DNA from 3 places in the Streptomyces sp. NPDC048182 genome. Region 3 is predicted to be linked to each of the others. Evidence: riboswitches for the same ligand, from Rfam matches in the RefSeq annotation. Region 3 holds a riboswitch; each other region holds the start of a gene.
What was found. A riboswitch is a leader RNA that binds a small molecule or an ion and turns the genes downstream of it on or off. The one in region 3 is predicted to bind cobalamin.
Positions count from the first base shown of each region.

Region 1: it holds a riboswitch for cobalamin, as region 3 does, so the genes downstream of both, ACGFZL_RS23325 (ribonucleoside-diphosphate reductase subunit alpha) here and ACGFZL_RS10865 (ABC transporter substrate-binding protein) in region 3, are expected to answer to the same signal.
Region 2: it holds a riboswitch for cobalamin, as region 3 does, so the genes downstream of both, metE (5-methyltetrahydropteroyltriglutamate--homocysteine S-methyltransferase) here and ACGFZL_RS10865 (ABC transporter substrate-binding protein) in region 3, are expected to answer to the same signal.

Region 1 covers NZ_JBIDAQ010000012.1:184,729-186,983, reverse strand. The annotation lists gene ACGFZL_RS23325 (ribonucleoside-diphosphate reductase subunit alpha) at 1-924, opposite strand, end outside; cobalamin riboswitch at 1,044-1,186, opposite strand; gene ACGFZL_RS23320 (GNAT family N-acetyltransferase) at 1,236-1,742, opposite strand; gene mctP (monocarboxylate uptake permease MctP) at 1,814-2,255, opposite strand, start outside.
Region 2 covers NZ_JBIDAQ010000005.1:49,288-51,542, reverse strand. The annotation lists gene metE (5-methyltetrahydropteroyltriglutamate--homocysteine S-methyltransferase) at 1-902, opposite strand, end outside; cobalamin riboswitch at 1,068-1,260, opposite strand; gene lysA (diaminopimelate decarboxylase) at 1,357-2,255, opposite strand, start outside.
Region 3 covers NZ_JBIDAQ010000004.1:465,011-467,265, reverse strand. The annotation lists gene ACGFZL_RS10865 (ABC transporter substrate-binding protein) at 1-935, opposite strand, end outside; cobalamin riboswitch at 987-1,113, opposite strand; gene ACGFZL_RS10860 (prenyltransferase/squalene oxidase repeat-containing protein) at 1,318-2,255, opposite strand, start outside.

The sequences.
Region 1 (2,255 bases), on a different contig from region 3:
GGTCTCCAGGTAGATCGCGGCGGCGCCCTTGCGCCGGCCGCCCTGGTTCACCGCGGCCACGGAGGCGTCCAGGGTCTTCAGGAACGGGACGATGCCGTTGGAGTGCCCGTTGGTGCCGCGGATCAGCGAACCGCGGGCGCGGATGCGGGAGTAGGGCAGGCCGATGCCGCCGGCGTGCTTGGAGAGGCGGGCGACCTGGTGGTAGCGGTCGTAGATGGAGTCCAGCTCGTCCTTGGGGGAGTCCAGGAGGTAGCAGGACGACATCTGGGGGTGCCGGGTGCCGGAGTTGAAGAGGGTGGGGGAGGACGGGAGGTAGTCCAGGCGGCTCATCAGCGCGTACAGCGAGGCGACCTCGTCCACCGCGCGCGCGGTGTCGTCCTCGGCGAGGCCCGCGGCGACGCGGAGCAGGAAGTGCTGCGGCGTCTCGATGACCTTGCGGGTGATCGGGTGGCGCAGGAGGTAGCGGCTGTAGAGGGTGCGCAGCCCGAAGTAGCCGAAGCGGTCGTCGCCGGCCGGGTCGACGAGGGCGTCCAGGCGGGCCGCGTGCAGCCGGGCGAAGTCGGCGGTGCGGTCGGCGATCAGGCCCTCGCGATGGCCCACGGCGACGGACTCGGTGAACGTCGTGACGCCCTGCGAGGCGGCCTCGGCGCGGATGCCGATGGTCAGCAGGCGGGCGGCCAGGCGGGAGTAGGCCGGGTCCTCGGAGATCAGCCCCGCGGCGGCCTCCGTCGCCAGCTCCCGCAGCTCCGCCTCGTCCGCGCGGGCGGACCGGCCGCGCAGCGCGGCGGCGGCGACCCGGCCGGGGTCGGCGTCGGGGAGGTCCGCGGTGAGCCCGGTCAGGGTCCGCAGCAGGGCGGTTCCGGGTCCGTCGGGTTCCTCGGTCGCCGCGATCGCTGCGGCCGGACCGGCTGGCGCGATGGTCACGTGGGGCACTCCCTCGCTCGGCAGGGGCCTGGCGGAGGGCAGGGGGAGGCCACGGGCGCGCACGGCGCCGCGCGTCCACCGGCCCACTCCACGAGGCCCGGACGTCAGGCTCCCGGCCGGCGGCCGGGCGCACTGTCGGCAGGTCCTCGGACTGGCCATGGTGCGCGAACGCACCCATGTACACCGTTGCGGGACAGTTCCGGATTCGCACCGGATTCCCCTGCGGCGACAGCGAGCACGAGCATACATCTTGTGCCGGGTGGGGTGAGCGCCCCCAGATGTTGTGTCGCGTCGGCCCGGGGGCGTCGGCTTCAGAGCGTCAGCTCGTAGGTGAGCAGCGTGAGGTCGAGGTGCTCCGGCAGCGGGTTCCAGTCCCGCTCGGGTGAGCGGCGGAAGCCGAGGCGCTCGTAGAGGCGATGGGCGCCGCGCATGGCCCGCTGGGTGGACAGCACGACGCCCCGGCAGCCCTCGACGGCCCGCGCCCGTTCGACACAGGCCCGCACGAGGGCCTCGCCCACCCCGCGGCCCCGGGCCTCGTGGGCGACGGCGAGCATGCGGATCTCGGCCTCGCCGGGCCCGGCGATGTCGGCCATGGGGCCGCCGGAGGGCACGAAGGCGACGCCGCCGAGCACCCGGCCGTCGGCCGCCGCGACCAGCACCTCGGCGTCCGCGGCCCGCTTCGCGACGTCCCGCAGCTCGCCGAGGTAGGCGTCGTCCTCGCCGAAGTCGAGCAGGCCGTCCTGGAGGTACGCGTGCGCGGTGATCTCGCCGAGGGTGGCGTACTCGGTGGGGGCGGCGGGGCGGATGAGGAGGTCCATGGGGGCGAGTGTGCCCCGGACACGCGAGGGCGGGCCGCCGGATTTCCCCGACGGCCCGCCCCCGGGCGCGCTCAGTGCGACGTGCCCGCCGTGGCCGGCGGCAGTTCGGTCTCGACGCCCGGGTCGCCCGCGTCGGCCGTGTAGTCGGACGGCTGGGTCTCGTCAACGCCGTCGGGGGCCTTCACGGCGCGCAGGACGACCGTGAGGACGACGGTGACCAGGACGTTCAGCGCGAAGGCGGTGAGGCCGATGTAGCCGATCTCGCCGATGCCGGGGATCTCCTTCGCGGAGCCGCCGAAGTGCTTCTGCGTCGGGGACGCCACGCCGTACGCCGCCGCCGTGCCGTAGACCATGCCGACCGCCCAGCCGGCCAGCAGCGCCCAGCGGTGGAACCAGCGCGTGAACAGGCCGCCGACCAGGGCCGGGAAGGTCTGCAGGATCCAGATGCCGCCGAGCAGCTGGAAGTTGATCGCGACCGTCTTGTCCATGGTCAGGACGAAGACCAGCGCGCCC
Region 2 (2,255 bases), on a different contig from region 3:
ACGACGCCGGCGACCAGGCGCTTGCCGGGCAGTCCGCCGACGGCCGCCAGGGCTTCCAGGTTGGCGGCGGCCTCGGTGAAGTCGAGCGCCAGGCCGTCGACCGGTGCCTTGGCGAGGACCGGCAGGGCGTCGCCGAGCCGGTCGAAGTAGGAGGCGACAAGCAGCTTGGGCCGGTCGGTGCGGGCGCCGAGGTCGCGGTAGGCGCGTTCGGCGGCGTTCAGCTCGGCCGGGGTGCGGTCCTGGACCAGGGCGGGCTCGTCGAGCTGGACCCAGTCGGCGCCGGCCGCGCGCAGGTCGGCGAGGACCTCGGCGTAGACGGGCAGCAGGCGGTCGAGGAGGGCGAGCGGCTCGAAGTCGGCGGGCACGCCGGGGGCGGGCTTGGCGAGCAGCAGGTAGGTGACGGGGCCGACCAGGACGGGCCGGGCGGACAGGCCCTCGGCGAGGGCCTCCGTCAGCTCGGCGACCTGCTTGGTGGAGTCGGCTGTGAAGACGGTGTCGGGGCCCAGCTCGGGGACGAGGTAGTGGTAGTTGGTGTCGAACCACTTGGTCATCTCCAGCGGCGCCACGTCCTGGGTGCCGCGGGCCATGGCGAAGTAGCCGTCCGTCGCGTCGGCGGTCACGGCGGCGCGGTGGCGCTCGGGGATCGCGCCGACCATGACGGTGGTGTCCAGCACGTGGTCGTAGTACGAGAAGTCGCCGGTGGGCACCTCGTGGACGCCGGCGCCGGCGAGGCGGCGCCGGTTGTTGCGGCGCAGTTCGGCTGCGGTGGCGTGGAGGGCGTCGGCGGTGACGCGGCCCTTCCAGTAGCCCTCGATGGCCTTCTTGAGTTCCCGGTTGGGGCCCTGGCGGGGGTAGCCGTACACGGTGGCCTGTGCTGCCGCGGCTGCGGACTTCGCTGTCACGGAGATCTCCTTCGCGAGATGAATCCCTGAGATCCCGGAGACGGGACGAGAGACGCGAAGGGAACGACGCACCGGACGGAGCCGTCGCGGCCCTGCCTGGTGTGTACGCCGACCCGCCCTCGAGGTCACCGGGATGTCCGCGCACGGAACGGTCCGCGCGCGGGCAGTTGGCAGGTCTTCGGACTCGCGGGCCCGCCCTCCTGCTCGGAGGACACCTACTGGCCGTCGCTTCCCGGGCCCATACGTCGGACCCAGTGCGTATGACGGCGGTCGTTCCCGCTCACCGCTGCGGGGCAGTCCCGGATTCCCACCGGGTTCCCTCTTGCGACACCCCGCCTGGCGGACGGGGCGAACCAGCTGCACCGGCCACCCTACGGGGTGGGCCCGCCGGAGGGGGAACATGGACGGGACTCCGGGGCCGGGGGTACGCGCGGGACGGCCGGGAGCGGGGACGTCACAGCCCCACGTCGCGGTTGCGGACGTCCGCCAGGGACTCGCGGCGCACCAGCAGGCGGGCCGTCCCGCTGTGGACGGCGACGACCGGTGGGCGGCCCACGAGGTTGTAGCCGGAGGCCATGGAGAGGTGGTAGGCGCCGGCCACGGGCAGGGCGATCAGGTCGCCGGGGTGCACGTCGGCGGGGAGCGGGACGTCCGCGGCGAGGACGTCGCCCGCCTCGCAGTGCCGGCCGACGACGGTCACCGGGGCGGGCGCGGCGCCGCCGGGCCGGCCGATCAGGCGGGGGGCGTAGCGGACGCCGTAGAGCGCGGGGCGCGGGTTGTCGCTCATGCCGCCGTCGACGGCCACGAACACGTGGTCGCCGGTGCGCTTCACGGACAGGACCCGGTAGAGGGCGACGCCCGCCGGTCCCGCTATGGCCCGGCCGGGCTCGATGAGCAGCCGGGGGACGGGCAGGTCCGCCGCCGCGCAGGCGGTGGCGAGTTCGGCGCGCACCCGGCCGGCCAGGGCCGTCAGGTCCAGGGCCGGCTCGCCGGGCCGGTAGGCGATGCCATGGCCGCCGCCCAGGTCGAGTTCGGGCAGGACCAGGCCGTGCTGCTCGTGCAGGCGGCTCATCAGGCCGACCAGGCGGCGCACCGCCACGAGATACGGCTTGACGCTGGTGATCTGCGAGCCGAGGTGGCAGTGCAGGCCGGTCAGTTCGAGCTGCGGCTGGTCGAGGATCCGGGCGATGGCGTGCGCCGCGTAGCCGTCGGCGATGGACAGGCCGAACTTCTGGTCGTCGGTGCCGGTGCGGATCTTGTCGTGGCCGCCCGCGCTGACGCCGGGCACCACCCGGACCATCACCTTCTGGTGGCCGTCCGGGCCGACGGCCGCCGCGAGACGGGCGATCTCGG
Region 3 (2,255 bases):
AGGGCCTCCCGGTCGATGCCCAACTGGACGGCCCGGATCAGGCGGGCGTCGTCGAACGGCGCGCGGCCGGTGCGCAGCAGCAGCTGCTGCGCGGTCGCCCGTTCGGCGGTCAGCAGGCGCACGGAACCGCTCTTCTTCAGCCGCTCCACCGATGCCCCGGACATGTCGGCCCCGTAGTGCACCTGCCCGGACAGCAGCGCGTTGAGCCGGGCGGACTCCTCGTTCGCGGGCACGATCTCCAGTTCGGCGATGTGCGGGGCGCCGTCCCAGTGGTCCGTCCAGCGGCGGTAGCGGGCGGTTCCGCCCGGGGTGAACGACACGAAGGTGAAGGGTCCGGAGCCCACGGGCCGGCGGAAGTCCGTGGTGCCGTCGGGGATGATCTCTGTGCCGGGGCCGGCGAAGACCGTGGGGAACTCGAAGTTCGGCGACTTCAGCACCAGGACGAGGGAGCGCTCGCCGTCCGCCCTGCTGGCCGTGAAGTCGATCGCGGAGAGCAGCACCTGCGACGGGGACCCCGTCCCGGGGTCCGCGGCACGGCGATAGCTGTAGAGGACGTCCTTCGCGGTGACCGGCCTGCCGTCGTGGAATCGTGCCTGGCGCAGGCGTATGTGCCATCGGATGCCTGCGGCATCGCTCTCCCAGGACTCCGCGAGCCGCTCGCGCACGGACATGTCGTCCGCGTACGTGCCGAGCGTGTCGTAGAGCGCCTTGGCACGGGCCTGGTCGACGAAGTTCGGGGCGACGTGGGGGTCGAGGGTCTCCTGCGAGCCTCCGGAGGTGAACGCCGCGCGGAACCGGTCGCTCCCTCCGCCGTCCTTGGTGTCGCCACCGCAGCCGGTGAGCAGGCCGGCTCCGGCGAGCGCCAGCGCGCCGCCGGCGGCCAGGACACCGCGCCTGCCGGGCCCCGGGCCGTCCGTTCGGGCATGCGTCGTCACATCGATCCTCTCCGGGGTCTCCACGCCCCTGCCGCTGGACCGGCGACGGGTCAGTCTCCTGGCTCCCGGATCATCGCTCGCCTCGGCCTTCCCGTCCGCGCGCGGACAGTGGCCTGCGGGAGGTTCGCTTCCCGGTCACAGTGGCGGGACCGCGCCGGACTCGCACCGGCTTCCTGGTCCCCGTCGCCTCATGAGGTCATTGTGGCCTACACGCGATCCGGGCCCGTCACCCGGTGGCTGCTGCCGACGATCGCGCGCGGGCAGGTCGACGGCGACGCGCGGGGCAGTTCGTGGAGATGAAGGACGAATCGGCGCCCTCAGGGGCCCGCACCGCCCACGCGACGAGGGCCCCGACGTTGTCACGGACGAGCCGGAGTGCCCGTCAGGCGCCCCAGCGCAGGGCGATCGTGTCGCCCACGTTGATCACCTTGTTGCGGGCCGCGCCCGCGAAGGCGGAGCCGTCGACGCTGACCTTCCAGGTGTTGGAGCCGCTGTTCGCCTTGCCGTTGACGGCGGTGATGGTGCCGGTGCCGGAGGCCGGGGTCACGCTGGTGACGCAGCCGGACGGGGTGGCCGCGCCGCCCGCCGCGGTGAGGACGTCGCCGAGGGTGGTCGTCGTGCCGGTGGGGGTGAGGGCGACCGAGCACACCTTCAGGTTGCCCGCGCCGTCGTCGACGGTCAGGGCCAGCTTGGTCGCGGTGCCGGCGGTGAAGGCGGACTGGGCGACCCACTTGGGGGCGCCGGGCGTGACCGGGGCCGGCGGGGCGGTGGTGAAGCCGCCGCCGGCGACCGCGCGGAGGGCGTCGATGGAGGAGTAGGCGGACGGACTGGTGTCGGAGGGCTGGTACTTGAAGCCGCCGCCCGGGTTGTACTGGTTGGCGATGAGGAAGTCGACCGGCGTCTTGCCGGCCCCGGTGAGGAAGTCGCCGGTCTGCGGGTTGATGCCGCAGGCGTTGAGGCCGGCGATGCCCCAGCCGTTGGAGCTGGTGTTGACGCCGTAGAGGGAGTTGAAGGCACCGGTGCCGGAGACCAGGGTGCTCTTGAGGAAGTTCTTGGCCTGGACGACGTCGGTGTCCGTGTTCGGGACCCCGGAGACGCAGAGCGCGGCCATGGCCGCCCCGGTCATGTCGACGTCGCTCGCGGAGTTCAGGGCGGTCGGGTCGCCCTCGGCCTTCTGGTAGGTCCAGCCGCCGTCCGTGTGCTGGTTGGCGCGGATGCGGGTGACCAGACGGTCGGTCAGGGTCTGCGGGATGCGGTTGGCGCCGGCCTGGGTCTTGGCGCCGCGCAGGGCGAGGGCGGCGAAGACGGTGCCGTTGAAGT